DNA from 2 places in the Corynebacterium sp. TUM25015 genome. Region 1 is predicted to be linked to the other one. Evidence: predicted binding sites of a transcription regulator. Region 1 holds the regulator's gene; the other holds the start of a gene.
The links. The regulator LexA, encoded in region 1, represses DNA repair genes until DNA is damaged. The targets are predictions, from matches to a motif close to CGAACANNTGTTCG.
Positions count from the first base shown of each region.

Region 1 (16,033 bases):
GCGGCATTGCGGCTTTCGTCGATGCTGAGCATGCGCTCGACCCGGAATATGCCCGCGCTCTAGGTGTAGATACTGACGCGCTGCTGGTATCGCAGCCGGATACTGGCGAACAAGCGCTGGAGATTGCGGATATGCTGATCCGCTCCGGCGCGATCGACATTATTGTTGTGGACTCGGTAGCGGCATTGACGCCCAAGGCGGAGATCGATGGCGAGATGGGCGATTCTCACGTCGGCTTGCAGGCTCGCCTTATGAGCCAGGCGCTGCGCAAGATGACCGGTGCGCTATACCAGACAGGCACGACGGCGATCTTTATCAACCAGCTACGCGAGAAGATCGGCGTTATGTTCGGCTCCCCGGAGACCACCACCGGCGGTAAGGCCCTGAAGTTCTACGCTTCCGTACGCTGTGACATTCGCCGGATCCAGGCGCTAAAGGACGGCCAGGACGTAGTGGGTAACCGCACCCGTTTGAAGATCGTGAAGAACAAGGTTTCGCCGCCATTTAAGATTGCAGAGTTCGACATCCTCTACGGTGAGGGTATTTCGCGCGAGGGCTCGATCATTGACCTAGGCGTGGAGACCGGATTGATCAAGAAGTCCGGGTCTTGGTTTACCTATGACGGAGACCAACTGGGCCAGGGCAAGGAGAAGGCCCGTGAGTTCTTGAAGAACAACCCGGATCTTTCGGCCGAGTTGGAAGATCGCATCGCCCGCGAGTTGAAGATTGGCCCGTACGCGAAAATGAAGGACGAGTCGGGCGAAGGTGCTACCGACGAGCAGTTGGATGAAGATAAGCCGATCGAACTGAGCCCGAATTTCGACGATGACGGCGAAGAGTAGCGAGCGCGAACAGAAGATCGATGCCCTACGGCAGGCAATTGCCAACTATTCGCCCAGCGAAGGCGGGGGATTGGTAGATGCCGCGGAAGAGGAAAGACTTGCGCCGATCAAAGCCAAGGCTGTTCGCCTAATAAACCACCGAGCCAGATCTACTGAGGAGCTACGACGTCGACTGCTGGATGCTGACTTCGAGCCTGAGGGCGTAGAGGAGGTCATCCGCCGCTGTACCGAAAGCCGCATGCTCGACGATGCTGCCTTCGCTTGCGAATGGGTGCGCCAGCGGGAGAGAAATCAGAAAAAGTCCGTCGCTGTGCTGCGCCGAGAGCTGCAGCGCAAGGGTATTGCCCCCGCTGTTATCGAGGAAGCGCTGGATCAGGTAGACGATGACTCCCAGGAACAGATCTTGCAGGAACTAGTGACGAAGAAGGCGGCCACCATCAAACACCCGCCCGCAGATCGCAAGGAATACGACAAGGCACTGCGCCGTGTGGTCGGGGTGGCGGCCAGGCGAGGGTTTCCGGAAGGCCTAGCTCTGCAGTTTGCGCGCCACGCGCTGGATGCCCGAGTGGCGGACCTGTAGCGCGGCGTCGCCAAGCGAGCATCTGCCCTTTCGTAATCGCAGTGATCAAAGGGGTAGGGTAATCCACGTGACTCAGACGATTCAGACGCAAACGAGCCAGCCTCGCACCTACGAAGTGCGCACTTTTGGCTGCCAGATGAACGTCCACGATTCCGAGCGGCTATCCGGACTGCTGGAGGACTCGGGATACGTCCCCGCAGACGAGGGCGCAACGCCGGACGTGGTGGTGTTTAATACCTGCGCCGTCCGCGAAAACGCAGACAAACGGCTCTACGGCACGCTCGGCCAGATGAAAGCCATTAAGGACGAGCATCCGGGGATGCAGATTGCGGTTGGCGGCTGCATGGCGCAAAAGGACAAGCAAACCGTCGTGGAGAAAGCCCCGTGGGTAGACGTAGTATTCGGCACCCATAACCTGGGATCGCTGCCGACCCTGCTGGAGCGTTCCGCGCACAATCACAAGGCAGAGGTCGAGATTTTCGACTCGCTGGAAGAATTCCCCTCTGTGCTGCCCGCTAAGCGCGAGTCCGCTTATGCCGGGTGGGTATCAGTCTCCGTGGGCTGCAACAACACCTGTACTTTCTGCATCGTTCCCTCACTGCGTGGCAAGGAGCAGGATCGCCGTCCGGGGGAGATCCTCGCAGAGGTTAAGGCTCTCGTGGACCAGGGCGTAAGTGAAGTTACACTGCTCGGTCAAAACGTCAATGCTTATGGCGTTAACTTTGCCGACGAGACCCTCGAGCGCGACCGCACCGCATTCTCCAAGCTGCTGCGCGCCTGCGGAGAGATCGAAGGGCTCGAACGCCTACGCTTTACTAGCCCTCACCCAGCCGAGTTCACCGATGATGTCATCGATGCCATGGCCGAGACCCCGGTAGTATGCCCGCAGCTGCACATGCCGCTGCAATCCGGCTCGGACAAGGTGTTGAAGGACATGAAGCGCTCGTACCGATCCAAGAAGTTCCTGGCAATCCTGGATAAAGTGCGCGAACGAATCCCACATGCCGCGATCACCACCGACATCATCGTTGGCTTCCCAGGGGAAACTGAGGAGGACTTCCAGGCCACCATGGACGTGGTTGAAAAGGCGCGGTTCTCCAGTGCATTTACCTTCCAATACTCCCCGCGCCCTGGAACTCCAGCTGCAGAGATGGAGAACCAGGTGCCCAAGGCAGTTGTACAAGACCGCTACGAGCGCCTGCTCGCGCTGCAGGAGCGCATCAGCGAAGAGGAAAACCGCAAGCTAATTGGCACTACACAAGAGCTGCTTGTGCAAGCCGATGGACGCAAGAATGACCGCACTCACCGTCGCTCGGGCCGTGCCCGCGATGGTCGACTCGTGCACTTCACCCCTGAGGGTGATATTCGTGCCGGTGACGTTGTGGAAGTCGTTATTAGTGACGCCGCGCCGCACTTCCTCATCGCCGACGGCGGAGTAGCGAACCATAGGCGCACCCGGGCAGGGGATATGACGGAGCTCGGCGAAACTCCGACGACGGCGCCGGTGGGCGTCGGACTAGGAATGCCGAGTCTGAAGAAGCCCGAGCCGACAACAGCGGGCGGATGCAACACGGGAGGATGCGGCTGTGAGTAGCCAAAACGAAAGCTCGAACACACCAGAGCAGGTGGATGAGCTGGCGCAGTACCGCGACGACTTGCGCGGTGCGGAACGTCGGATCGCAGGGCGAGTGGTATTGGGAAGCTACCTGCCCATGATCATCTTTGGTTTCGCTGTGCCACTCGTAACGATCTTCCTGCCTCACGCAGGCGAGGCGCGCGGCTTCGACGTGCTTTTTAGCACCCCGGTGGCGCAGAATGAGCAGACGGCAATGCCGGAGATTATTTTCTCCTGGCTGCGCCTGACCGCCATATTGCTGACCATCGGCACGATCGTTTCGAAGTCGTGGCTGGTGGCATGGGCTAACTGGGCTTTTGCTGGCGTTGCCTGGTGGTACAACGTGTTTGCGGTGTGGGTCCGCCAAACCCAGCCGCCAACTGTATCTGGCGAGGGGCCGGCTGTGCCATTGCTGTTTAGTCTGCTTGGCCTGACGGTACTGTTTATTGCACTATCCGCGGTGGTGTTTCAGAAGAACCCGCTACAGCGAGCTTTGGCAGCAGCTCGCCGTGAGGAAGCTCACAAGGACGAGGAATCCCGTCTCGCACAGCAGCGGTTGCGCATGGGAATTGAAGAACGCGAGGATGCAGTCATCGTGGATGATCGACGTGCCCGCGCGAAGGCTCGCCGCCAGCGCAAGGCCGAACAAGAATCCGCGCGGGAATCTGGGCAGGAAGACTAATCCTCTAAGGCAGCGGCAGCAGTGTCTGCCCACTCCTGCCACTGGGCAGCTTGGCCGCGGAGCTTTTCCGCCTTGGCAGACTTGCCAGCCTTGTCGGCTTCCTCGGCCTCGCGGTTGAACTGGTCGGCCTTCGCCTGGAACTGTGCTACGCGCGCCTGTGCCTCCGGGTCGGTGCGACGCCATTCGGCATCCGCGGCCTCCTCTACGCGCGATTCGAGGGACTTGATCTTGTCCTCAAACTCGCGGACGCGACCGCGGGGAACGTAGCCGATCTGCTCCCACTTCTCCTGTAGTTCGTGGAGAACCTTGCGAGCTTTGTCTAGACCGTGAGCCTGCGGATCGATCTTGGGGGAATACTCGTCGATGAGCGACTGCTTGGCTTCCGCGTTTGCCTCGAATTCTTTGTCGCGCTCGGCACTGTCGGCCTTACGGGCGGCGAAGAATACGTCCTGAGCCTTGCGGAAACGCTCCCATAACTGATCGTCGACGTCGCGGGGTGCACGGCCAGCGGCTTTCCATTGGCTCATGAGCTCCCGGAACTTGGCGCTGGTCGCACCCCACTCCGTGGAATCCTGTAGCGCCTCAGCCTGCTCAATGAGTTCTTCCTTCTTCAGCCGTGCTCGCTCGCGATTGCGGTCCAGCTGATCGAAATGCGCCTGGCGATTGCGATTGAATTCGGAGCGAGCCTTGGAGAATCGCTTCCATAGTTCGTCATCGGTGGAGCGCTCGACGCCCTTGATGCCGCGCCATTGCTCAACGATGGCGCGGATGCGCTCACCGCTGCGCTTCCAATTCACAGTGGTCGGATCCGCCGCGGCAATGCTCTCGACCTCGCCGAGCAGCTCTTCTTTTTGCGCCAGGGCGGAATCGCGGCGCTGCTGCTTAGCTTCTGCAACCTGCTGTTCCGCGGTCTCGGTGCGCTGTGAAATTTTTTCCAGGCGTGCATCGAGCGCCGGAATATCCCCGATGACTGCGGCAGTGCTGAGCGACTGCTGCAGGATCTTCGCGTCATGGCGAATGGTCTGAGCCTGTTCCGGGTGGCTTTCCAGACGAGCCTCAAGCATTTTGACCTCGGTGCTGAGGTCATCGTATCGGGCGCCGAAGTGCGCCAGCCCCTCCTGCGGAGTGCCTGCCTTATACTCACCAATCTGGCGTTCACCGTCGGCGGTCTTTACCCACGCCACACCATCCTGATCCACGCGGCCGAACTTCGCCGGATCGTTCTTGGGGATGGTGACACGCCCAGGCTGAGTTACCTGCAGACCAGGCTTCGGGCCAGGCTTTGGGCCGGGCTTGGGAACCGGACGCGAATTCGTGGGGTCAGTCATGCGGGAATACTCCTACCTAAAACCAAAACATGCCAATCGCCTACATTGAAGGCAATGAAGCAATTATTACACCAGCCGCAGCGCTACACTATGTTTCTATGAGTTCTTCTACTCAGATCCGTCCTGTTGCCCGTCCTGTAGCCGTCGTCGGCCCCACTGCTTCCGGCAAAACGGCAATCTCCTTGGACCTTGCACAGCAGCTGGACGGGGAGGTGGTGAACATCGACTCTATGCAGCTGTACCGGGGGATGGACATTGGTACCGCAAAGGTTCCAGTGGAAGAGCGACAGGGGATTCCGCACCATCAACTGGATATCTGGCCGGTCACTAAACCTGCGAGTGTGGCGGAGTACCGGGCGGGGGCAATCGAGACGGTGGAAGATATTCTGTCCCGGGGAAAAACACCCGTCATCGTCGGTGGATCCATGATGTATGTACAGGCATTGGTAGACGAGTGGGACTTCCCGCCGACGGATCCGGTTGTGCGTGAAAAATGGCAGCGCCGTTTGGATGAACGTGGCGTCGCCGCTATGCATCAACACCTCGCGACGATAGATCCCGAGGCGGCCCGCGTTATCGAAGACAACGATCCGCGACGCACGGTCCGCGCCTTGGAGGTCATCGAACTTACGGGCAAACCTTTTGCTGCTTCCCAGCCTCCGAAGGACTCGGTGCCCCGGTGGAACATGCGCCTGCTGGGGTTGAATGCCCCCGCTGAATGGCTTAATCCCCGCATCGAGTTGCGCGTGCGCCAGATGTTTGACCACGGGCTGGTGGAAGAGGTTCGATCGCTGGTCGGCGAGGGGCTGATTCGCGAGTCCACAGCCGGACAGGCTATCGGTTATGCCCAGGTTTTGGACTATTTCTCCGGCGAGCTCACCTTAGAGGAGGCCATCGAGCGAACCATCACTGGCACCCGGCGCTATGCTCGACGGCAGCGTTCCTGGTTCCGTAGGGATCAAAGAATTTTTTGGATTGACGCCTTTTCTCCCGACCCCGTCCGCGAAGCCACCGAGGCATTGGGAATGAGCAGCTAATAAGGAGTGTTCTGCATGATCGACTTTTTTAAAGCCCACGGCACGGAAAACGACTTCGTTGTCCTCATGGATGAGTCCGTCGAGGTGGATCTCACGGAGAATCGTGTTCGACAGCTCGCCGATCGGCGAGCCGGAATTGGCGGTGATGGGGTGATCCGCATAGCCACTGGAGACGCACTCATTGGTGCGGGTGTGCTGGATGCACTTCCGGAGGGTGTAAAAGGCGAGGAATGGTTTATGGATTATCGCAACACCGACGGTTCCCTGGCCGAGATGTGCGGTAATGGAGTGCGAGTCTTTGCCCATGTGCTGTGCTCTCAGGGAAAGGTACAGGCCGGTGAGCAGTTCGGTATTGGCACTCGCGCCGGCCGCAAGCTCGTAGAGGTGCATGAAGTTAGCGGCGAAAAACAGGAACACGCCATTGTGAGCGTGGAGATGGGCTCCCCGGAGGTATTGGGTGTGTCCACCGCGCAGGTAGGCGAAGTGAAGGTTGCGGGACTCGGAGTGGATATGGGCAATCCACACTTAGCCGCTGTGGTGCCGAACCTGACAGCGCAGATGCTTAGAGAGCTGCCGATCGAACAGCGAGTGCAGTTCGACCCAGAGTTCTTCCCGAACGGCGTGAACCTAGAGGTGCTCACTCCGCTGGACGATGCGGGAGCAGTGCACATGCGCGTTCACGAACGCGGGGTAGGAGAGACTCGCTCGTGTGGAACCGGAACTGTCGCTGCCGCTGTGGCTGCCCTTGCCGACGCCGAACGGGCCACCGGTACCGTGATCGTGCACGTTCCAGGCGGTGAAGTGCAGGTAGAGATCTCCGCGGAAGGATCCGTGCTACGCGGCCCTGCGGCGATCGTGGCGTGGGGCCAGACGATCCTTTAGTGGCCTCCGCAGCCACAGCTGCCGGAGCCACAGGCTCCGCCACACCCAGCGGCATCGACTGTGCTGGCGGTGAACTGCACGGTACCTGCGACGATCAGCGGTGACGTGGCGCTGGCGGGGTTTATGTCCTTGCCCACGGCATCTGCTGGTAGCACGACGGTGAATTCAAAAGGCGAGCTCACAGTGGCAGTCCAGAACTCTTGCTCGGTCAACGCATTGACCTTCTTGACCCATTGGGAAGCTTCAACAGCAATCTCCGCCGTTGCGTGAGGAGGCGTAGCCGGGGAATTGATGTCTTTGAGGCCGCTTGAATCGACCACGCCGACCTTGAGGCCGCCGTCCTTGGCAAACTCCGTGGAATCTGCGTAGACCCGGACGGAGCTAGCTAAAGCCCCAATCTGGAACTGGTGGTACTCCAACGAAGGGGCGTCCACAAGTAACGGGCCCTGAGCGATCGTTGCTGTAAGGGAAGAGATAGTGGGAGCTTGCTGCCCAGCGATCTGCAACATCGGACTGTCGTCAACCACATCGAGTACTCCGATGATGTCATTCAGCATCGAGAGGTGAGCAGTGGTGGCAGCCCCGCCGGAGTAGCTGGCGAAGGAGCCGAAGGGCTCGACGGCCAGGACGACCATGCGGGCGCCTGAGGGGTCATCGAACTGCAGAACCTGGCCGCCGCGAACCTCGCCTGATACACCGAGGCTGCCGGAGCCGTAGGCGGCCTCCAGCGCTTCTTGCCACTTCGGGAAATCCATGCCAATGCTGCGAAGTTCAGGAATCATGCAAACCACTCTAGTCCGCTGCACCAAATTTCCTATTTAGTGCCCCTGACAGGTAAAAATAGTCCTTAATGACGGAACAGACCGAACACACTACACACTCCTTCGCCCCTACACCTGACCCGACAGTCGGCGAGCTCGATCTCGAAGCACGCTCTAGCCTGCGGCGGCTTTCCCGCGGCGTAAGCACCTACACCGACGAGCAATCGGACGGCTACGACGTTGAGTACCGAAAGCTCAGACTGGAGAAAGTCGTGCTGGTCGGCGTGTGGACCTCTGGCACGATTGCGCAGGTGGAAGCGAACCTAGAGGAGCTGCGCGCACTGGCAGAAACAGCGGGCTCCGAGGTGACGGAGATGCTGTACCAGCGGCGCGACAAGCCGGATTCTGGCACCTATATCGGGCGCGGCAAGGTCGAGGAACTGAAGGCTGTCGTATTGGAGACCGGCGCTGATACCGTCGTCTGCGATGGTGAGTTGAGCCCCGGCCAAATGATCGCGCTGGAAAAGGCGCTCGACGTCAAAGTTATTGACCGCACCATGTTGATCCTCGATATCTTTGCCCAGCACGCGAAGTCCAAAGAGGGCAAGGCACAGGTAGCGCTTGCGCAAATGGAGTACCTCATTACGCGCGTTCGTGGTTGGGGTGGTGCGCTTTCCCGCCAGGCCGGTGGACGCGCTGGCTCCAATGGCGGTGTAGGTCTGCGCGGTCCCGGTGAGACGAAGATCGAAGCCGACCGTCGCCGCCTGCGCTCCGAGATGGCGAAGCTGCGCAAAGAAATTGCTGCAATGAAAACCTCTCGAGAGGTAAAGCGCGAGCGACGCGATTCTTCTGCGATTCCGCAGATCGCGATCGCCGGGTACACCAATGCTGGTAAGTCTTCGCTCATCAACGCATTGACGGGTGCGGGAGTACTGGTAGAAGACGCACTATTTGCCACCCTGGATCCGACCACCAGGCGGGCAAACCTGGCTGATGGTCGGTCCGTGGTTTTTAGCGACACGGTTGGATTCGTGCGTCACCTCCCCACGCAGTTGGTTGAAGCTTTCCGCTCGACCTTGGAGGAGGTTCTGGCAGCCGACGTGGTTTTGCACGTTGTGGATGGTTCCGATCCTTTCCCACTGGAGCAGATCAAGGCTGTGAACACAGTGATCGGCGGGATCGTCGAGGAATCCGGACAGGAGGCGCCACCGGAAATTCTGGTGGTGAACAAGATCGATACCGCGGATCCACTGGTGCTCGCCGAACTACGTCACCGAGTGCCGGATGCCGTCTTTGTATCGGCGAAAACAGGTGAAGGGATTGCCGAGCTGGAGGCTCAGCTGGAGTTGTTCCTGAATTCCCTGGATTCCCATGTCACGTTGCACGTGCCTTTTCACCGCGGCGATATCGTGGCCAAAGTCCACGAACTGGGAACGGTAATTGCAGAGGACTATGACGCAGAGGGAACGAAACTAGAGGTTCGTTTGCCGAATGTAGTGGCAGGGGAGTTGCAGGAGTTCAGAGCCGCAGACTAGCTGCCAAAGCTGACGTCGATACCGAGATTGCGCAGCTCGGAAACGTAGGGCTGTGGAGCGTCCTCGTCGGTCACGACGGCACTGATGTCCTGGATAGTTGCGAAGCTCACCAGGTAGTCCAGGCCAAACTTCGTGGAATCGCACAGTGCGACCACGCGGTCGGAGTTTGCCACCATAGAGCGCTTGATTGCTCCTTCTTGGGCATCGGGAGTGGATAGCCCGTGAACGATAGTAAGGGCATTGGTTCCAATGAATGCAACATCGGCATGGAGGACGCCGAGCGCGCGGGTGGCAAGGTCGCCAACGACAGCCTGAGACAGGGCGCGGACGTGCCCACCGATTAGTTGGACATCGCAACGGGGGGATTCCGCCAATGTGGTGGCAATAAAGAAAGAGTTCGTGACGATATTGAGCTTCGGTGCCATCAGCTTGGGATCGTTGGTGGCATTGGCTTCGGCGATGGCCTCGGCAAAGACGCCCGTGGTGGTGCCTGCATCGATGAAGATGGTGCTGCCTGTTTCCGGAAGGAGTGTTACTGCAGCTTTGGCGATTGCTCGCTTGGCTCCGAGAGATGCCTTTGAACGTGTGGCAAGAGTGGTGAAGTCTGTACGGAAATTCTGTGCCGGAACCGCTCCGCCGTGGATGCGGAAGAGCTCACCGCCGTCAGAGAGAATCGCGAGGTCGCGGCGAATTGTTTCCGCGGTGACGCCGAACTTCTCCGCCAGTTCATTCACAGTAACCCTGCCGTGAATGGCGGTGAGGGAGGCTATTTGACGGCGCCGTTCTGCTGATTCCATAGGCGCTACTTTAGTGCCAAGTGGGTCGGAGACGGCGGCGTCAGAACCAATAGGGGGGGAGCTAAATCTTGCGCAAAACCGCTGCGACCTTACCCAGGATGGTCGCCTCTTCGGCAGGAATAGGTTCGAACAGGGGGTTGTGGGGGATAAGCCACAGCCCGTCGGCATCCTTTTGGAACTCCTTTACGGTCGCCTCACCGTCGATCATGGCGGCGACGAAATCGCCGAACTCGGCGACGGCCTGGGAGCGAACCACGACCCAGTCTCCGTTGAAGATGCCGGCATCATGCATAGACTCGCCCACGACCTGCAACAAGAAGAGCTCTCCGTTACCTACCAACTCCTGTGGTAGTGGGAAGTGAGCCTCAACATTTTGCTCTGCAAGGATCGGGGCGCCAGCGGCGATCTGCCCCACAACCGGGACGTAGGTGGCCTCTGGCATGAGCTCTCCGTCGTCGGAAGTCGGGGGCGGAGTAGCTGCTTGCGGCGTGGGTTTAGTCTGGGCTGGGAGCTGCCCACCGTCGAAGGAGCGCACATCAACCGCGCGAGGTCGCTTGCCATCGCGGCGTAGATGTCCGCGCTTCTCCAGCTGGGTGAGATGATAAGAAACCGATGACGTCGAGTGCAGTCCTACAGCATCGGCAATTTCGCGAATACTTGGCGGGTAACCGCGGATGACCGTCGAATCGCGAATGACTTCGAGAATGCGGCGCTGGCGAGTGCTTAGGGCTGGCTTCTTGCCGTCCTTCTGAGCTTGCTTCTCCGCACGCTTGTCAGCCTCGGACTTCGGAGGACGCCCAAGCTTGGGGCGAGGGGAAGGACTTTCGGTGGGTTGGTCGGTGGACACGGTTATACCTCATTCCGGCGGGGTCTCTTTATCGGTATTTCGCGATCTGCTTCCACACTACCCGAAATAGAACGCATTTCTAGTATATGTGTTCGAAAAAGTTTAGATTTGTCTAGACATGTTCGAACATGCGTGCTAAATTCTGTACTGTGTTCGAGATTCGAACAGATGATCTAGAAATCAGAATTTTTGAAGTTCCCTGTCGGGCGTGAATGGTTCACTAGGGTAACAGCCAAGGGAATAAGACGTAGGCGCTAAGAGGCTTTGCTGATTAGCCTTACGTCGCATTGTAAAGGAGTAGCCACATGACCACCTCGATCATCCGTCCCGCAACTACTGTCCAGTCTGCATCGCATGTCCGTGTGCTTCCTGATGATCGGGTTGCGCCACCGCGTAGGCCTCAAGTTCTTAAGCCTAATTGGGAAGCACTGGATTCTAGGGGTAATTCGAACACCTTTGGGTATTCTTCTGCACCTGTTGCGCGTTCGATTCCGCGCCGCAAGATGGATCGCATCTCCGGCGCAAACGAATGCCTGTTCGACAATCAAATGGGGTGGGTAGATAGAGTTCGCGCACGAACGGAGCGAATCATTCACTCGCCTGGTGGAACTGCGGTCTCCCTTGGAGTGATGTCCACGCTGCTTGGGTTTGCGCCTCTTCTCATCCCATAGTTCAGCTTCTGCGTCGGGGGAGGGGCGACTAAGCTGAGAAGGGTGTTGTGCCCCTCCTGTAGCTCAGATTCATCCCGCGTTGTTGATTCGCGATCCATTGAGATGGGTGTTTCTATCCGACGTCGTCGCGAATGCAGTCAATGCCAGACCCGCTTCACCACTATTGAAAGGTCTGTTCTGTTGGTAGTGAAGCGCAATGGCGTGACCGAGGAATTCAGTAGAGAAAAGGTTATCAAGGGCGTGCGTCGGGCATGTCAGGGGCGCGATGTCTCCGACGACGCATTAAAGCGTCTGGCACACGAGGTGGAACAAGCCGTCCGAGTGACACATGGTTCCCAAGTACCCGCAAACCAGATCGGCCTGGCGATCTTGGATCCACTCCGAACCTTGGACGAGGTGGCTTATCTCCGTTTCGCCTCCGTGTATAAGTCTTTTAACTGTGCCGAAGACTTCGAGCAGGAAATCGAATCGCTGCGTGCCCACCGCCAGTCTCTAGCCCAGCATCCTGAAGTGTCTGAAGGCGACGACAGCTAACGGATCTTCTCCAATTTCTTACGGATACGCTGCAGGGATACCGAATGCGCTGTGCCTAGGTTCTGCGCAAAGAGGCTGACTCGAAACTCCTCGATCATCCAGCGCACCTCCTTGATCTGTGGGGAGGCAGCCCTCGCCGTTGGGAGCCGCTTCTTCGTCTTTTCCAAGAGATCAAAAGCCTCTTGAACCTCTTCGTCCAGATCCTCTTCCTTGTCTGGATCCGTCTTCATCATTTCCAATCGAGCGCGCATGGCCTCCACATAGCGCGGAACATGGCGCATGTGCTCAATGCCATTGCGGGCGATGGCATGCTTGCCCAGGAAGAAATCGAGTTGACTGCGCATATCTTCGATGGCATCTCCCGACCAACCCTTCAATTCCGCTGACATGTCCGCAACGGCCAGCACAGCGGGTGCTAGGGCTACCACGTATTGTCGCACGCGCCCGGGCCCTTGAGAGCGAGCTACACCCACCACCTCTTCGCACTTTTCTGGGTCGCGCACCACAGGCCCCAGCTTCATAAGCATGTCTCGGCAGGCCAGAGCCACCACATCGCTGACTAGCCCATCGACGCCCCCGTCGATCTGCTCCATAGCCACGCGTTGACGTAGCGGCAAGCCCTTAATCATTTGCTTTGGGGACACCGAACAAGCGTTGACCATCATGTTCAGCACGGTCGTAAACTGCTGCCCATCCGCAGCCTGCTTGGTGGGGAAGGCTTTCAATGTCACGCCACTGTGTGAAGCGACGATAGCGGGATAGGTGTGCAGAGTTTGCCCGTCGACCACCGTTTCCACTGTCTCGGGAAGCACCCCGATGCCGTCCACTGTCCATGCCTCGGCGGTAGCCAGCACACCGCTCGACGTGCCGCCACGCTTCTTTTGTCGTTGAGGTGAATGCTGTGCAGCATCGCTGGGAGCTGCAGGCTTCGTCCGAGCTGCCGCCTGAGCAATCGCAGAAGTGACCTGGCCAGAAAGTTTGTTCTGGAGATATTGCAGGTCACGAGACTTCTCGATCACCTTTCCCCGCCGGTCAATGGCGGCAAATTGCATACGCAAGTGCTCCGGGACTCGGTTCCAATCGAAGTCCTGAGCCGTGATGCCCCGGCCTCCTAATTCGCGTAAAGCCTCTGCAAGTGCAAAACCAAACTCGCCGTCGAAGGGAACCATCTTCTTAAGGGCAGCGGCAGCAAAATTGCTGGCTGGCACGACGCTGGTGCGCAGTGGCTTCGGCAAGGAGCGGATCAGTGCGACCGCGAGTTCCTCACGCATACCGGCGACCAGCCAGCGTGTTTCGGGTTCGGAGACATTCGCCAGCAGCGGCAGGGGTACGCGCATGGTTATTCCATCGTCGGGGTCTCCCGGCAAGAACACATAGGATAGCTCGAACTCCAAGCTCCCCTGGCGCCACGCATCAGGAAACTCGTCGGCGGCCTTGGCAGCCTCCTGCGAGTCGATTAGCGCCTCAAGGGTGAAGTCCAACTGGTGTGGATCCTTGTGGCGAGTTTTCTTCCACCAAGAATCGAAATGTCGAGAGGAGACGATCTTCTCGGGCAAGCGGGCGTCATAAAAATCAAAAAGAGCTTGATCGTCGACAACGATATCGCGACGACGAGCCTTATCCTCCAGATCAGTAGCTTCGGCCAGCAGGTTTTGGTTGTGGGAGAAAAAGTGGTGGCGAGTCTTCCAATCTCCCTCCACGAGGGCATGGCGGATAAAAAGCTCGCGGGCCAAAGGCCGGTCCACCTTGGAGGCATTAACCATCCTGTCCGCGACAATGGGTAGGCCCAAAAGCAGAACCTTTTCATGCACCATCGCCGCACCCCGCGAGGACGACCACACCGGCTCGGAGTAGTTGTACTTCACCATGTGTGGAGCAATTGATTCGATCCAGCTGGGGTCAATCGGCCCCACTGTGCGGGCAAAGACCTGCGACGTTTCCACCAGTTCAGCGGCCATAAGCCACTGTGGGGGCTTCTTTGACACATGCGAGGAGGGGTGCACGACGAAATGTGAGCCGCGAGTGCCGGTGAACTGTTTGGAATTTCCCTCCCGCATTCCCACGTGGGTGATCAGGCCGGTAAGAACTGCCTGGTGAACCAGATCCTCGTCGATGGCTTCCGGCTCAAAGACGAGCTCGCGCACATGGCGAATATTCGGAATCTTCCAGCCGAGATCTTGCACGACGGAGAGCATTTGGCGCACCAGATCCATCCATTCGCGCACGCGAACATAGTGAATGAACTCGCGCTGACACAGCTTTCTAAACTTATTGGCCGAGAGATCCTGACGTTGCTGTTGCAGGTAGTTCCACAGCTTCAGCAGGCTAATAAAGTCGGAGTTTGCTTTGAAACGCGCGTGCATTTCGTCGGCCTGTTGCTGCTTTTCCAAAGGTCTTTCGCGCACGTCCTGAATCGACAGTGCGGAGATAATAACCGCGATCGTCTCAATGATGTTCTGCGCATGCCCCGCAACCAGCATGCGGGCTAGTCGCGGATCGGTGGGGATACGCGCCATGTCCCGGCCGATGTCTGTTAGCGTTGCTTCCTTTGTTGACGCCAACGCTCCAAGCTCCTGGAGTAGTGCTACACCGTCCCGGATCGACTTATTATCGGGTGCTTGAAGGAATGGGAAGCGTTGAATATCACCCAACCCAAGGGCGGCCATCGACAGGATGACGCTGGAAAGGTGAGTGCGCAGGATTTCCGGATCCGTGAACGCCGGACGAGCCTCGAAATCCTCCTCGGAGTACAAACGAATCGCGATGCCGTCGGCAATTCGACCCGAGCGACCCGAGCGTTGCTTGGCGCTGGCCTGGCTGATGGGCTCCACCGGCAAGCGCTGTACTTTTGTGCGGTGGGAGTAGCGGGAGATACGTGCAAAACCGGTATCCACCACGTAATGAATACCCGGCACAGTCAGGGAGGTTTCCGCGATATTGGTCGCCAGGACGATGCGGCGGCGCGGGCCGGTACGGAAGACTCGATGCTGTTCTGCATTCGACAAACGGCCGAACAACGGCAGCACATCCACCTTGCGTGCCCCTGAGGCTCCGGCGAATTCACCTTCTAAGGCTTCAGCAGCATCCCGAATTTCGCGCTCGCCGGAGAAGAAGCAAAGAATGTCGCCGTCGCCGGCGCGCATTAGCTCCTTGCACGCCGCCACGATTCCGTCCAAGGGGTCGGTCTCGACTTCCGTGATTTCGCCTGTCTTCGGGTTTTCGCGCTCGGTGATCAGGGGGCGATAGCGAATCTCTACGGGATAGGTGCGGCCAGAGACTTCGATGATGGGCGCGGGGGAGCCGTCGGCGTCAGCAAAGTGCTTGGCGAAGCTTTCCGGGTCGATCGTGGCCGAGGTGATGATCACCTTTAGATCCGGTCGCTTCGGCAGAAGCTGCTTGAGGTAGCCGAGAAGGAAGTCGATATTGAGGCTGCGCTCGTGTGCCTCGTCCACGATGATTGTGTCGTATTCGCGGAGTAGCCGGTCGCGCTGGATCTCGTTGAGCAACACGCCGTCTGTCATGAGTTTGACCGCGGTGTGCTTGGAAATTGTGTCGTCGAAGCGGATTTTGTAACCGACCAGGGAAGAATCCTCGCCGATTGTCTGGTCGAGTTCCTCGGCGATGCGTTCGGCTACGCTACGAGCCGCAATGCGACGCGGCTGGGTGTGGCCGATGACCTTGGTGCGGCCGCGGCCGATCTCTAGACACATCTTCGGAATCTGCGTGGTCTTACCCGAACCGGTTTCACCGGCGATGATGACCACCTGGTTTTCCTCAATGGCCTTTATGATGTCCGCGCGGCGTTCCGAGACAGGAAGGTCGGGGTAGGTGATCGGCGGGATCGTGCGGACAAACTTCGGACGTCGCTTGCGTGGACGTCGACGGGGGCGCCCCTTATGAGATGAGGAAGTCGGCCCTTTCG
Region 1 covers NZ_CM150783.1:1,899,446-1,915,478, reverse strand. The annotation lists gene recA (recombinase RecA) at 1-842, shown strand, start outside; gene recX (recombination regulator RecX) at 826-1,422, shown strand; gene miaB (tRNA (N6-isopentenyl adenosine(37)-C2)-methylthiotransferase MiaB) at 1,490-3,016, shown strand; gene AC06DS_RS08670 (Rv2732c family membrane protein) at 3,009-3,719, shown strand; gene AC06DS_RS08665 (DUF349 domain-containing protein) at 3,716-5,047, opposite strand; gene miaA (tRNA (adenosine(37)-N6)-dimethylallyltransferase MiaA) at 5,146-6,084, shown strand; gene dapF (diaminopimelate epimerase) at 6,100-6,966, shown strand; gene AC06DS_RS08650 (hypothetical protein) at 6,963-7,748, opposite strand; gene hflX (GTPase HflX) at 7,817-9,262, shown strand; gene AC06DS_RS08640 (DeoR/GlpR family DNA-binding transcription regulator) at 9,259-10,059, opposite strand; gene lexA (transcriptional repressor LexA) at 10,121-10,906, opposite strand; gene nrdR (transcriptional regulator NrdR) at 11,620-12,111, shown strand; gene hrpA (ATP-dependent RNA helicase HrpA) at 12,108-16,033, opposite strand, start outside.

Region 2 (16,033 bases), 620 kb from region 1:
GTCGGCAGCTCTTCTTCTACTGGGGCGCAGGAAAACTCTGTGCCCCGTCACCCGGACTCTGCGGAGCGTATGCGGCGCGTACGCAGTGGCCTTTGGCAGCAGGGTTTCCAGGTGGCGCCGACGTTGCCGCCAGTGCGATCCGAAGGCGAGCTGCTGATCCGCCCGGCCGAGGAGGTTTTCAACCGAGCCGTCACCCTGGCCGTAGTGGCGACGGTCGCAGCAAACGTGCTCAATGGAGAGCCCGTGGACTTCGCCTCCCTCCGCGCTGGCTCCCGCCGTTCCTTCGAACATCTCACCCCCGTGGAGCAAGCCTTCCTTGACCGCGCAGAGACTGCGCAGGCTGGTGCGGACGGAAACCTTGCATACAGTCAGGATCTGCAGGAAGATGCCTACCAGCTGGCCTGGGCGTACACCGCCGCAGAGTTCCTTGCCTGGTCAGTAGGCCTCCTTGACATTGATGTTTTCGGTTTCAACCCCGTTGATCTTCCCGCCCTCCGGGGCGCCCTCCGTGCCGTCGATCGTGAGGGACGCGACGCGAGCGAGCTCAACCTGCGCAGCCTCTCCGAGCTCTGCGATGCCTCAGAGTATGTTTATTCCCTGCGCTGGGTATCCGTGGAGCAACAGACCCAGGCGCCTACCGGCTCTATGTCAACCGGCCCTAGCGTTCTGCAGCCCCAGGATCACTCCACGCTGGTAGAACGCCACCGCGCGATCGCCTGGCTCACCGACCCCGCAATCGCATACGACGACGTGGATCTTTCTACCTAAAACGCGCGCGGCCTTATCGGCTGTGCGCCTTAAAGAACGCGGCGACTTCCCCAGTCGCCGTCACGGCATTCGACTTTCTCTCACTCTCAGGGTCACTGGCCGCCGCGCCTGCCTCGCCCGTGCGCTCACCCATCCACGTGTGGCCAGCATCGCCGATGGCTAGGTGAGTGACTTCCATGTTTGGTCCGCAATGCGGCCACTGCACGCGTTGCACAGCATCTGTCACGCGGGTGGAGATCGGCGCACCCACGCAGCGAGAGCGACTTGCGTACTGCTGTGCAAACTCAAATGCGCCCAAGTACTCGTCGCCATAGCGCGGGCCACCGCTGTAGTGGATCGTCTGATCCTTGCGTCCATGGATATCCAGAAAAGGGCTTGTCGCTCCCCGCTTGAAACGCACTGTTTCTGGGTGCTTCGGATCTGAGCCCTTCTCTGCGCAGGCTTTCCACGTTCCCGAGTAGTACGCGGCGGACACTGCCGCGAATGCTGCGAATTCATCTGGCATTTCGCAGGCCAATTTGCCCACGAAACCGCCGCCGTTGGACATGCCAGTGGCATAGATACGGTTGGCGTCGATCTCGTAGGTAGACGAGATTTCGTCCAGGATGTCACGAACAAAGCGCACATCCTCTCCCTTTTTCACGCGCGCGTACGGGGCGCCCTCCCATGCACTACCCACTCCCTGTGGGTATGCCACGATCGCATCTTTGCCCGCCAGGCCCGTGTAGCGCGCCATCTGGTCTGCCTGCTCACGGTAGCCATGAAACGCAAAGATCAAAGGGATGGGCTTGCCGGGTTTGGCGGACTTTTCCTTCTTGGAGTACGGCTTTGCACCCTTAGGTACGTTGATGATGTACCGGCGGTCACGGTTGCTGGAATTGACCAGCAGAGTCTTATTCTGCCCTGGCTTCATGACATCGTGGATAGGGCGGAACTTCTTCGGGATACGCGCAACCGCAGGCGTGACCTGCACATTCTGGCTGGTAGGCGGGATCGCCACAGCCTCTGTAGGGGCATAGTCCGCGGGTTCTTTCACAGTGTTATGGGCCTGTGGATCCTTATGGGTAGCGTGAGTCAGTTTCTGCACTGTCACGCCCACGCCAGCGGCACAAACCAGGAGGAATGCTGCAAACGTTGTCGCCGCGATTCGGCGGCGGCGGAATTGCTGTTCTGTTGGCCGCCTATGCGCTGCGGCGTCTTCCCTGCGGTGCCTTCCAGCAGGTGCTTCCTCATTGTTCTGGTTATGACGCCGTCTGTTCCCCCGCCAAGAATTTTCCGCAGCGTGCGCGCCGTAGCTTCCCGCCTGCGAAAACTCGGCCAGATGGTGATGCTTCTTTCGAGCAGAGTTTCCGCGCTCGCGACGGTGCGCGTCGCGGTTACTGGAGTCGAAAGGTTGGCGGTTCACGTGGACGATTGTTCTTTGCCCTTGCGCTTGTGTCAATCACCACACCCCGTGTTCAAGATCACTAAGCCGTTCAGTGCGCTAAGGCTGCTACCGCTTAGCGGAAGTCTCGCGCCCCCGCATGCGCACCTGCGATCTCGCCTGCCGGGCGTAACTGAGTTTCCACCTGTTCCAATAGATCTGCCGTCACCGCAGCAGCTCCTTCTGCGTTGTGTACGATCCCTCGCACGACCAGGATCTTCGCATTCAATGCCACTGCCCGCTGCCGCGTCCACAGTCCTGGCGAGACCACAATATTCGCCAGCCCTGTCTCGTCTTCTAACCCAAAGAACACCACTCCACCTGCGGTCATGGGACGCTGCCGATGTGTCACCACGCCAGCGACGCGCACGCGGGTGCCATTGGGAACGTGCAACAGACTGTCGGCGGTCACCACTGCTGCACCACCTGCATTGCTTGCACCACTTGCACCGTTTGGGCGTCGGTGCCACTGGTTCAGATACGAGCGGAGTAACTGCACCGGATGCTCATCAGTTGTTACGCCCGTTGCTTCTAGTTCTGACGCCGCCATCTCAAAAGCACTCATCCCCGGCAAAGCTGGCGCATGTACCCCGGACGTGCCCGGAAGCATTCCGGGGCGTTCGGTCGCAGCCACCCCGGCAGCCCATACCGCCTGGCGGCGGGTCAGTCCGAGACTCCCCAGCGCTCCAGCGCGAGCCAACTTCTCCACTTGAGCCGTGGTCAGGCCAGCCTCTCGCGATAGGTCCTCCACACTGGTGAAACGTCCGAGCCTTTCACGTGCTTCCACAATGCGCCCCGCTACTTCGGCGGAGATACCCTTTACTCCTCCGGCACCACTAAGTCCCAGGCGTATCTGCCCCACCGGCTCAGCGGTGCCGCGCCCTAGCCCATGAACTCCCGTTGGTCGGTTGGAACGTGGGGGCGTCGCTAAGGGAACGACGGCATCGGCCTGCACGGCAGAAGCGTTCACGTCTACGGGAAGAACCTGCACTCCATGGCGGCGAGCATCCGCCAACAGGGATTGTGGCGAATAGAAACCCATCGGCTGTGCCCGCAGCAGCGCCACACAGAACTCCGCCGGGTAGTGATATTTGAACCACGCGGAGTAGTAAACAAGGGAGGCGAAGGACTGCGAGTGCGACTCGGGAAAGCCATAGCTGGCAAAGGCCACGATCTTGTCCCAGAGCCGGTCGGCTATAGCGCCCATAATGCCGTTTTTATTCTTTAACCCCTGGTAGAAGCGCTTTTTCAATCGCTCCATCTTCTGCGGAGAACGTTTTGATCCCATCGCCCGACGCAAGGAATCAGCCTCGGCGCCGGTGAACCCCGCCGCATCCACGGCCATCTGCATCAGCTGCTCTTGAAATAGCGGAATGCCCAGAGTTTTTGTCAGCGCGGGCTCCAGGCATGGATGGTCAAAAGTGACGGGCTCCAGGCCATTGCGGCGGCGAATATATGGGTGCACGGAGCCGCCTTGAATGGGGCCGGGGCGGATCAGCGCTACTTCCACTACGAGGTCATAGAACGTACGTGGCTTCAGACGCGGCAGAGTGGACATCTGTGCGCGGGATTCCACTTGAAACACTCCCACTGCATCGGCACGGGCAAGCATTGCATAGACCTCCGATTCGGTAGGGTCCAGTCGCCAAAGCTCGACGTTCCGTCCGCGGTGCGCACGCACCTGATCCACCGCATGGTGAAGCGCTTCCAGCATGCCCAGCCCCAGCAGGTCGAACTTCACCAACCCCACGGCGGCGCAGTCGTCCTTATCCCACTGCACCACGGAGCGCCCCTCCATCCGCGCCCATTCTGTAGGTACGACCTGTGCGATAGGACGATCACAGATCACCATTCCACCGGAGTGGATTCCTAGGTGTCGGGGATGATCCCGCATCTGTTCGGCGAGGTCATAAACAATCTCAGGGGTTTGTTCTGGGTGACGATTCCATGCGTCGATCTGGCCCGGCGCGTAGCCGAGTGCCCGGCCAGCATCGCGGATCGCGCCACGGCGGCGATAGGTAATCACGTTTGCCACTTGCGCGGCATTCTCACGCCCATAGCGGGAGTACACGTATTGGATCACCTCCTCGCGCCTTCCCGACTCGATGTCGAGGTCAATGTCGGGCGGCCCGTCGCGTTCCGGGGAGAGGAAGCGCTCAAATAGCAGCCCCGACGCCACCGCGTCCACCGTCGTGATCCCCAGAGCAAAGCACACTGCAGAGTTCGCCGCAGACCCACGTCCCTGGCAAAAGATGTTGCTCTCGTGACAGAAGGAGACAATGTCGTGGACGATGAGGAAGTAACCGGGGAAGCCTAAGTGTTCGATCGTTTCCAGCTCGCGGTCAATGGTGGCCCACGCCTGGTTGGCGGCTGCAGAAGAACCGCGCCGTCCATAGCGCTCAGCTCCGCCGCGGGCGGTAATAGCGCGCAACCAGGACATTTCCGTGTATCCCTCCGGTACGGGGAAATGCGGCAGGTTCGGCGCAACGAGATCCAGGGTGAAGGCGCATTCGCGGGCGACCTGCACGGAAGTCTCGACGGCACGGGCTAGCCACTCACAATCGCCGGCGAGCTGCAGCATCTCCTCCCCCGAGCGCAGCCACGAGCCGCCCACCGGGTGGACGGTCGGCTCTGCGGCAGCGACGTCTGTGCGTTCGCGCAGCGCCGCCTTCGCCCCGGCCAACCGGGAGTGTTTCGGTGTGGCGCATGTAGGGGCACTGCTAACGATCTCACGCAGTCCGTAGTGCATCGCCAGGGCGTGGAGGCGTTCGTTGCGATCGGCATCCGCCGGGTTCATTGTGTGCTGCAACTCGACCACAACATTGGCCGTGCCAAAAAGCTTTATTAACCGCGCTGCCGTGTATGCGCTTGTCGTGCTTTCTGCCCACCGCCAGTCGAGAAGCACGAGCCAGTGGCCGCCCGCTGCCTCTGCTAGCTGGGAGAGGTCGGGGTACCGTACGGAATCTTTGTCGGGGTCGGCCATACGGGCGTCAGTTATAAGGCGACTTAGCCGCACATAGCCTTCGCGTCCTTTGCACAGCACTGTGAGAGGCACGTCGAGGCTCAGCTCAGCGCCGAACACCGTCGCGAGGTTCGTTTCGCCAGCATCGGAGCTCCCTGTGCTCTCAGCCACCGCCGTTGCGAAGCGCGCTGCCCCATAAAAGCCATCGCGATCTACACATGCAAGAGCGCTTAGCCCCAGTTCGCGCGCCGCTGCAACCATTTCCTCGGGTTGGCTCGCGCCGCGCAGGAAGTTGTAGGTGTTGCAGGCATGAAGCTCGGCAAAGGCGATTCCGGTTTTTCTTGTTGACGCCCCTTCACCCCCAGTTACTCCCGTCTCCTCCCCTATTCCTATTGCCCGCAGGTTCCGCAGTCCAGGGCCTTGCCCAGACAGCACGCTTTCGAGCTGTTTCCAACTCAGTGGTGAGCCTAGGGAGAAACTTCTGGACTGTGGCTTGCGCGACTCATTAGACACAGGCCAACTATAGAACACATATTCTATTAATGGCTAATGTGTAGCTACTTCCGAAAAAGCTCAAACTGAAACTAGACTAAGTTGTTCATTTTGGTTTAGACTGCTACCTTAATCGCACAGTTCAGCCCGGGCGTTCCAAAAAGATCCGGGCCCATGACAATCCAGGAGGATTCCCATGTCCCTTCGCCAGAAGGTTGCAGCCGGAGTAGCTGCGGTAGCTATGGCTTTCAGCCTTTCCGCCTGCGGCGGTGACGATGACACGATCAAGATCGGCACCACCGACCAGGGCCAAAAGCAGTGGCAGGTCTTCGAACAGAAGGCTAAGGAAGAAGGTCTGAATGTCGAGCTGGTTCCATTCGGCGACTACAGCCTGCCGAACCGTGCTCTGCAGGACGGCGAAATCGTCGTCAACAACTTCCAGCACCTGATGTTCCTGGCTGACTTCAACGTCAACAACGATTCCAACCTGGTACCGATCGGTGCAACCGAGATCATCCCGCTGGGCGTGTACTACCAGGATCACAGCGAAGTTAAGGACATCGAGGAAGCCGGCGAGGTCGCCATCCCGAACGATCCGACCAACCAGGGGCGTGCCCTCCACGTGCTGGCATCCGCCGGTCTGGTGAAGCTGAAGGACGATAAGGTTCTCTCCCCGACTCCGGCCGATGTTGATGAAAGCAAGTCCAAGGTCAAGGTCACCCCGGTTGATGCAGCCCAGACCGTAACCGCCTACAAGGACGGTACCCCAGCCGTCATCAACAACTCCTTCCTGGAGCGCGGCAACATCGACCCGAAGTCCTCCATTGTCCAGGATGACCCAAAGGCAGAGGCTGCAAAGCCATTCATCAACGCCTTCGTCACCACCGAGGAGCACAAGGACGATGAGGATCTGAAGAAGCTCGTCGACATCTGGCACTCCAAGGACGTTCAGGATGCGCTGAACGAGCAGTCCAAGGGCACCTCCGTCGAGGTCAAGATGGGTCCAGACGAGCTGTCTAAGATCCTGAAGGACACCGAAAAGCAGATCAAGAAGTAGCTCCCTTCCCTAACCCCCACTCTCAAAAGAGGTTCCCTATGGCTTCAGACGCGAAACCTAGCGTCGACCAGCCCAGTGCCGGCACCACCGGCACGAGCAACACTGGCACGAGCAACACTGGCACGAGCAACACTGGCACAGACATCGTCTTCCGCGATGTGACGAAGGTTTTCAAGCAGGGCAAGAAAGAAGTTCGAGCCCTGCAGGACATCACCACTCATATCCCGGCGGGATCCATCGTCGGCATTATCGGCTACTCCGGTGCAGGCAAGTCCACCCTCGTCCGTCAGATCAACGGCCTGGATCGCCCCACCAGCGGGCAGATCCTGCTGGATGGCCAGGACATCGTTCCCCTACCGGAATCGCAAATGCGCAAGCTGCGCAGCGATATCGGCATGATCTTCCAGCAGTTCAACCTTTTCTCCTCCCGCAACGTGGCAGGCAACGTGGCCTACCCACTACGCCTGCAGGGCATGCCTAAGCAGCAGCGCGAGGAACGAGTGAAGGAGCTGCTGGAGTTCGTCGGCCTTTCCGATAAGGGCAAGGCCTACCCGGAGCAACTCTCTGGCGGTCAGAAGCAGCGCGTCGGCATCGCCCGCGCGCTGGCTACCAACCCCAGTTTGCTGCTGGCCGATGAAGCCACCAGTGCACTGGACCCCTCCACCACGCGCGACGTGTTGGAGCTCCTCCGCAAGGTCAACCGTGAGCTCGGCATCACCATCGTCGTGATCACTCACGAGATGGAAGTTGTGCGCGCCATCGCGGACTCCGTCATCGTGATGGAGAACGGCCGCATCGTGGAACAGGGCAGCGTTTACGAAGTCTTCTCCAACCCGCAGACGCAGACTGCGGCCAACTTTGTGGCCACTTCCCTGCGCAACACTCCGGATATGGTTGAGGCCGAGGCGCTACAGTCCGAGCACGGTCGCCTCTTCACTGTGACTATGGCCGAGGGAATTGGTTTCTTCGACGCCGTATCCAAGCTGTCTGCTGCAGGAGTGACGGTCAACATCGTCCACGGTGGCGTCACTACCCTTCAAAACCACAGCTTCGGTCGCCTTACCTTGCGCTTGACGGCGCACGATGCCGCCGGCGAGCAGGCAATTGAGGAGTTCCACAGCCATATGCAGTCCTCCACCGAGATTGAGGAGATCCGATGAACACGATGACCCTCGCGCAAATGGATTGGGATCGCTACGGCAACACGTTCCAAAAGGCCATTTTCGACACGCTCTACATGGTCTCGATCACGCTTGTGATCTCCTCGGTTCTAGGCCTGATGATCGGCCTGCTACTGTTTACCACCCGCAAGGGCGGCATTCTGCAGAACCGTGCGGTCTACTGGGTAACGAACTTCCTGGTGAACTTCATCCGCCCGATCCCGTTCATCATCTTGCTGACAGCGATCGGTCCGCTGACTGACCTAGTGGTGCAGAGCCGTATCGGCACCGAGGCCGCGATCGTCGGTATGGTCGTCGCCGCGACTTTCGGCGCTGCCCGCATCTTCGAGCAGAACCTCGTGGCCATCGACCCGGGCGTGATCGAGGCGGCCAAGGCGATGGGTGCCTCGCCGCTGAAGATCATCTTCTCGGTAATCATCCCTGAGGCGCTGGGGCCGCTGATCCTAGGCCTGACCTTTATGTTTATCGCCATTGTCGATATGTCCGCCATGGCGGGATACATCGGCGCCGGTGGCTTGGGTGACTTCGCGATTGTCTACGGTTATCGCTCGTTTAATGACGCCGTAACGTGGACGACCGTTGCAGTAATCATCGTCATCGTGCAGATCGCGCAGCTGGGCGGAAACTGGCTATCGAAGAAGATCATGCGCCGCTAGTTAGCGACGAAACCCCGGGTGCTAGTTCAAATCTGAACTGCCCCGGGGTTTTTCTATGGGTTTAGAACTCCGCGTCCCACGTCACGGTCTGTTTGGGCTTCTTGCCGCAAGAGGGAACGGATGTACCACCCGAGCGCGAAGTCAGGCGCACCGTGATTTCTTTATGTGCACCAGCTTCGTCGGTAACGCGCACAATGCGCACCTCGGTGCCAGCGTCCGTGGCTTCAGCCTCGGCTGCTTCCGGCTTACGAACGTGCATCGTTGCCAGTTTGACGGGGCGGCCTTCTTTAGACATCTTCTCCGCGACGGCAAGCTCCGCGACCTGCCCAACCGGATCCCACAGCCCGCGGCCACGGCAGCCTTCCAGCCACAGTTCGCCCTGCTTGGCGCGTTCCAGCATGCTGCGAGCTCCGGCAGTGCCGAGTCGGCCATAGGAGTAGTTGGTCGGCAGCAGAATCATGGAGGGGGCAAAGCGATGCCCCTTGGTGTGGGAGGATTCCCAGACTATTTCTCCGTATTCGGCGGTGAGCTCGTCGGCGACAGGACGGCCGAATACTGCGCAGCATTTGTCGCGTTTGCCGTGAGTACACACCAGTAACAGCGGACCGTCGATGCGCTGGCCGCCGGCTGCGCCGGGAGCGCTGAGGTCAAGATCGAGCAGTGCCTCCGGACCGGATATCTGCAGACTTTCGAGAATGGGCGTGGGATCATCGCCATAGCCCTCGGCCCAGCTGATGTAGAGCTGGCGGGTGGGGTTGGCGGCACGTTGCTGGCCTTCCCGGCCGGGACGCCGGATGAACTGCAGCTGAGCATTGTTTTCTGCGAGGAATTTCTCAATTTTTGTGCTGAGCTCTTTCCCCAAGGCATCGCCGTCGAGGATATCGTGCCCCCAGGCGGTGAGGTGCTCCAGGGCAAGGACCAAGCGACCCGGCTTAGCGGTGCCAGGAAGAGTCTCATCGGTCCGTTGGGAGCACATGTCCGCGTAGATTCCGCCTAAGGTGTCAGCGCTGGTTTTGAGCTGTCCGGCCTGGGCGTTCCTAGTTGTTGGCATGTTATCTAGAGTAGCAAGTTACGGGGGCATAGCTTTGCTAATAGGTGGCTTCGATCCGCCATTGTTTCCCTTTGCACACCAGTAGAAATGCCTGTTCGCCCGGCGCGTCATGACGGGTATTGCGCGTTTCCTCCTCACGGGGTGACATCCGGGCAGAGATCTGCAGTCGGGCATAGCGCTTCCCCTCTGCCCACCAGTGTTCATCAACGGGCCAGGGGCCAGCCCAGCCGGTGATGTGCAATCGTCGGCCACCCCAACGCAGAGTTTCCGGTGGTGCGCTCATCAAACCCCGGCCTGTAACGTGCACTGGATTCTCGTGGCGGTCCAGTAGCGTCAGTCGTGCTGCGGGGTGTGCGGCGCTGGGGTTGCGGGCGTCACGTGATCCGGGTGCCCCGATCAAGCCGGGCAGGGGGTGCAGGAGTTGGCCTTCCCACTGGCGAGTAGTCAGGGCGGTGATGGCCTCTGGATCATCTTCTCCATAGGGAACGGTAACGATGCGCCGCGCCACTGCACGACCGCCGCGGTGGATGGGACGCAACACACGGTTCATACCAATCAACGCTTGCGCCCGCCCGGCGGCAGCCCGCGCGGCCCGGATGCCTTCGTCTGGTCCACCCCATAGTGGCGCGGCGAGGCTCCCTGCTGGGACGGTTTCCACGGGCACAAGCTCAATGCATGTGACACCAGCGGTGCTATCCGCCCAGTCGAACCCAGCATCAGCCCCAACATCAGCACCCGCGTTAGCTCCCGCGTTAGCTCCCGCACCTGCTCGCAGGCGGGTGAGCCAACCGTCGAGTTGCCAGCGCACTCGCTGGGCTGTGTCTTGTTCCGAGAGGGGCTCACGGCACCGCCAGAGCCGCTCAATAACGGTCGGCCCAGCATAGCCAGCTGGGGGTTCCAAGTAGGCCCGCACAGCCAGGCGCAGGCAGGCCTCCCCCGCTGCGAAGAGCTTATTATGCAGCGCAGTGGCCACATGCCGGGCAATGAAAGCGGCAGTTTCAGTGCGGGCGATAGGCTCCTCTGCTTCGTAGCGCAGTTCCAATTCTTCGCGGCGTCGTCGGGGCGCGACATCCCTATCCACATGGCCACTGGCAATGCGGTGCCAGGTCACGGCCTCCTGCCCGAAACGCGCTGCTACGTCTGCCCGTGGAAGGTCGGCAAAGTCTCGCATCGTACGCAGTCCCAACTGCTGCAACGTAGCGCTTAGCTGTACGGGGGCGCGCAGCTCCGGCTCAATTCCCAACACGTCGATCGGCAGTTCGGCGATAAACTCTGCGCTCTCTCCCGGAGGGATAGTCCTGCCCAGCCGTGCTGCCCATACCGCCGACACCAGGTCGTCGGCCACCCCTGCCATACAGTCAGCGTGAATCCGTGCGGCAGCGTCCAGCAACTTTTCTACCGCAGTGTCCTCGTCGCCGTAATACCTGGATAGTGCATCCACGGGGAAGGCCAGTAAACCTGGTCGCAGGGTCTCCACCACCGCACTAACGTCCTGCAGTGCGTTCAGTACATCCTCGTGTACCGCCGCTTGCCGGTTCGGATCATCCGCAGCCACGTTCAACTGTGGATAGGCCGCCAACGCGTGACGCTGCTTCATACCGATCTTGACGCCATGGCTCCGCGCAGCCGCGTTGCAAGCCAGAACTCGGTAGTCCGTAATCACCGCGGCAGGCGCCAACACATCCCACCCATGTGATTGAGCCTGGACATACACCGGCCAATCCGGAAACCACAGCACAGCCACTCGTACATTGTGGGGCGCCTGTGTTGCGCTCCCCGCTGTGCTACCGGCCATACCCACTGCTCTACCCAGAGTGGGCATAAGTCACGCCTTCTATACCTGCTGCATCTGCTGCGCCTGTATCCACAACATTCTCAGCACCAATCGTCGCCTGCACTGTACGTGGCGGTTGGGCCTTCCCCCACACGCGTCCCTCGATCGCCACGGCGCGGATCCGCCCACCACCGCGGCGCAACCCTTGCACACCACATACGTGCAGATCCACATGCATCCTCGCTTGTGGCCACGCCTGCCCACACACCAGCAGGGCGCATTCGCTTTTCCGCAACCGTGCCTCCACCGGTCGCATAAAAGTCGCACTCACAGCACCGCTCTGCCCGCCGGCTGCGAACAGCACCGCATCCATCCCCTCTACCAGCGTCCCTAACACCGCTGCGGTATGTGGTGTGGAGTCTGGTACGAGCACTAGCCTTTCCACATCCCCACCAGCGGCAGCCACTGCCGCAATCGCCAGTCGCGGATAGTCCACCACCGCCACGCACATCCCCTGCGCTGTGAGATGTGCGAGCATATCCACCAATACTGCGGGACAGTCCGACACCTGCGTTGCCTGCCCGCGCGCCACCCCACCGCCCGGTAGGTGCTCGGCCAGCCACTGCGGCACCGGCGCAACACACACATTGTCTTTTCTTTGTGACGCCTCGTTCCCCGTCGGCACTACCTCCAGTACCGAAGCGCTGGAAATACCGGATGTCAGAGCACCTCCAGATTCGATCTGCCGCATCTTGTGCCGCAAACTGGCGATCGTCGTTGCCTCCACCTGCCGTGTAGTCTGCTTTCTCGCCTGTGTTTCGGCCTGAGCCATACCCGTCACCTCCCTTCCCTGTTCCACCGCAACATGTTCTAGGCATCTTCTACCAGTGCCCGTGGACATATCCGCACAACCAACAACACATATTAGAACACATGTTCTATCCTGATGGTTGCGAATATATCCCTCCCCTAAAGAGACGTCAAACACGCGACTAAAGACGCAGACTGGAAGGGGCGGAGAAGGTGGCGTCACCTAGAATGGGCAGTCATGAGCTCCAAAAACCACAACGAGCCCGTCATTGCCCCACCTACCGTCGTGCGCGCCATTGGGTCGGCACTTTTCGGCCTAGCGGTAGGCATCATGGCAGCTCCGCTAGCGCCTGGCTTTCAGGTCATTGTCTTGGTAGCCACCGTCGGTGCAGCGCTGTTGCTAACGTTTAGCCACCCATATCGCAGGCAGGTGCGCGAAGAAGTAGAAAAGCGCGGCGAGCGCTATCGCACCAGCGCATCGCAGGTTGCGCCGCTATTCCCACTGTGGATCGCCCTCATGGCGATACCGCTACTCAATACTCGCTCGTGGGCGTTGATGGCTATCGCGTGGGTTATCGCCGGAGCATACACCTGGTTCGTTTACCCACAGATCGACGGCACGGCGCACATCAAGCCAATCGGTACGGCCAAGAAGAAGCGCTAGTACACAAGAAACAGCCCGCCCCCACCATGCGGCGGAGACGGGCCGAAAAGTTCTCGGCTTTAAGTTAAGAGCCGGAGATCGAGGAGCCGGAAGCACCCGAGCCAGACGGAGCAGTGCCCTTCTTCACGACAATCGGAGTGCCATTGTCGAAGACCTTGTAGTTATTAACCACAGCACCAACCTTTAGTCCAGCACCGTTCTTGTAGGTGCCTTCCTTCTCTGGAACCTTCCACGTGAAGTCCAGCAGCAGCGGAGTAGCCGTATCAACAGTGGGCTTGTGCTTGATCAGCAGCCCTTCCTCCCAGGAAACATGAACCTCGGTCTTGTCCTTGTTCTGAGTCACTGCATACTCGCTCTGCCCCAGCTCGTGGACAGAGTCACCGCCGATCAGACTTCCCTTAATACGCTCAACCTTGAGCAGCTGGAACCCCTTAGGCATCCACTCAATAATCTCGTTAACGGTGGTCTTACCCTTGACGCCCTGAACCTCAACGCGAGTCTTTACAGTAGCCCCCGGAGCAACGGTAGTCGCACCGTGAACCTGCTTGTACAGATCAACATTAAAGGCCGGGCCGCCAAGGTTACCCAGCTTATCCTTGGCACCCTGCGGAACATCCAGATCCTTCTTGCCACCAAGGGAGCCAACCAGTCCACCTAGGGAACCAGCCGGAGCTGCAGATGCAACACTTACCCCGCCGAAAGCCAATGCAGATACTGCAGCGATGGCAGTTGCGCTACGAACAAACTTGGAAGTCATAGATATGTACCTTTTTCTATGGGAAATGCGAAATAGAAATGAAAACCCAACTTTTGCATAGCCATGCAAAATGGCTATGCGGTACAGCTTAACCTAGTTTGAGGCGCAAAATAAGAATTCCGGAAGTTTTTCTTACTCCCACTCAATAGTTCCCGGCGGCTTGCTGGTTACATCCAGCACAACGCGGTTTACTTCCTCCACCTCATTAGTGATACGCGTCGAGATTTTCTCCAGCACATCGAAAGGAATTCGCGTCCAGTCCGCAGTCATTGCATCTTCACTGGACACCGGACGCAGTACGATCGGGTGACCATAGGTGCGCCCGTCGCCCTGCACGCCCACGGAACGCACATCTGCCAACAGCACCACCGGGCACTGCCAGATCACGTCATCCAAGCCAGCGGCAGTCAGCTCCGCGCGGGCAATCGCGTCGGCAGCGCGCAAAGTCTCCAAACGCTCCTCGGTTACCTCACCGATGATGCGGATACCCAAGCCTGGCCCCGGGAATGGCTGGCGCGCTACGATTTCCTCCGGCAGACCCAACTCGCGACCCACTGCACGTACTTCGTCCTTGAACAGCAGGCGCAGTGGCTCTACCAGCTCAAACTCCACATCGTCCGGCAGGCCACCGACGTTGTGGTGGCTCTTAATGTTTGCGGTACCAGCGCCTCCACCGGATTCCACAACATCCGGGTACAGAGTGCCCTGTACCAGGAAGTCCACACTGGACCCCTCCGGGGCATCGGCCAGCACACCGGCAACGGCGCGCTCGAAGGAGCGGATAAACTCCGCGCCAATAGCCTTACGCTTTGCCTCTGGTTCGCTCACGCCGGCCAACTTGTTCAGGAATGCCTCGCGCTCATCCACCGTCACCAGCTTCGCGCCGGTGGCAGCCACAAAGTCCTTCTCCACCTGCTCGCGCTCACCGGCGCGCAGCAGGCCATGGTCTACGAATACGCATGTCAGGCGATCACCGATTGCGCGCTGCACAAGCGCAGCGGCCACCGCGGAATCCACGCCTCCCGACAGGGCACAAATCGCGCGTCCTTCGTCGCCGATCTGCTCGCGTACCTGCTCGATAAGCTGCTCGGCAATGTTGCCCGCGGTCCACGTCGGCTCCAGGCCTGCGGTCTCCAGCAGGAAGCGGCGCAGCACCTCCTGCCCCTTCGGAGAGTGCAGCACCTCTGGGTGGTACTGCACACCCGCCATGCGCTTTTCCGGACATTCGAAGGCAGCCACCGGCGCACCCTCGGTGCGGGCGGTCACGGCAAAGCCCTCCGGGGCCACAGATACGGAATCGCCGTGGCTCATCCACACCTGCTGGTTACTGCCCATGTCTGCGTGGAGTACGCCAGCTTCCGATTGAATCTGCAGCTCCGTACGTCCGTATTCACGCTGGCCGGTCTTTGCAACGGTGCCACCCATGGCCTGAGTCATCGCCTGGAATCCATAACAGATACCGAATACCGGCACGCCCAGTTCCAACAGTCCGGGTTGAAGCGAGGGGGCGTCATCCGCGTAAACAGAAGAAGGACCACCGGAAAGAATCAGAGCCGCAGGGTTCTTCGCGGCAACCTCTTCGGCAGACATGGTGTGCGGGATGACCTCGGAATACAGGTTAACCTCGCGCACACGGCGGGCAATGAGCTGTGCGTATTGCGCACCGAAATCCACGACAAGCACGGGCCGTGGAGCGGCGGCAGCTGGGTCTTGTTGAGTCACAGTTCCTAACCTTAACGCACGTTCACCCCGCGCAGCACACCGGTGGCGCTACCCCCGGTTATCCGCGAAACGCTGCTTGTACCAATCCATCGACGGCGGAGAGAAAATCAGCGCCAACGATACCGCTGCCACCACCCCGAAGATTGCCGCCAGCCAGAACACTCCCGACTGGATCACCGTAATCGTAATCAGCACCAAAGTGACGTGCGTGAGCACCAGCCCCGACACACCCCATGTGCGCCCCTGAATAATCATCGCCCCGAACAACACGAAGGCGAAGAAATACAGCCCCACCATCACACCAGTGGCGCCAACATTCATCTGCACGGTTTCGTCGCCCTGCTGTGGCTTATAGCCGACGTACAGGACGAGCGTCGCGATGATGCCTACCACGCCGATTACTATTGACGCCCACGACAGCACCGCCAGTTGCATCGGCAACCGGTCAGTTGTGCGCTGCCACCACTGGGAAATCTTCATGCGGATCAGTTATGTTCTTTCTTTTTCTTAGCGAACGACCAGGTCGACCTTTTGGAAGCTCTTGATATCCGTGTAGCCACACTTTGCCATCGAGCGACGCAGAGCACCGATAATATTTTCATCGCCAACTGGGTTGGAGGTCGGACCAAAAAGCAAGGTCTTCAATGGCTGTGGCTCACCCAGGCCAACTTCTTCCACCACACCGCGCGGCAACTGCGGGTGACCTGCAGTGGATG
Region 2 covers NZ_CM150783.1:256,366-272,398, forward strand. The annotation lists gene AC06DS_RS01200 (DUF4272 domain-containing protein) at 1-768, shown strand, start outside; gene AC06DS_RS01205 (CE1 family esterase) at 782-2,173, opposite strand; gene AC06DS_RS01210 (error-prone DNA polymerase) at 2,268-5,666, opposite strand; gene AC06DS_RS01215 (MetQ/NlpA family ABC transporter substrate-binding protein) at 5,842-6,702, shown strand; gene AC06DS_RS01220 (methionine ABC transporter ATP-binding protein) at 6,741-7,862, shown strand; gene AC06DS_RS01225 (methionine ABC transporter permease) at 7,859-8,539, shown strand; gene AC06DS_RS01230 (sucrase ferredoxin) at 8,601-9,590, opposite strand; gene AC06DS_RS01235 (Y-family DNA polymerase) at 9,628-11,385, opposite strand; gene AC06DS_RS01240 (hypothetical protein) at 11,396-12,196, opposite strand; gene AC06DS_RS01245 (hypothetical protein) at 12,413-12,838, shown strand; gene AC06DS_RS01250 (hypothetical protein) at 12,903-13,595, opposite strand; gene guaA (glutamine-hydrolyzing GMP synthase) at 13,728-15,317, opposite strand; gene AC06DS_RS01260 (hypothetical protein) at 15,366-15,797, opposite strand; gene AC06DS_RS01265 (GuaB3 family IMP dehydrogenase-related protein) at 15,825-16,033, opposite strand, start outside.
Region 2: a site for LexA is predicted at 5,678-5,691, ahead of AC06DS_RS01210 (error-prone DNA polymerase). Genes of this name have one in related genera too.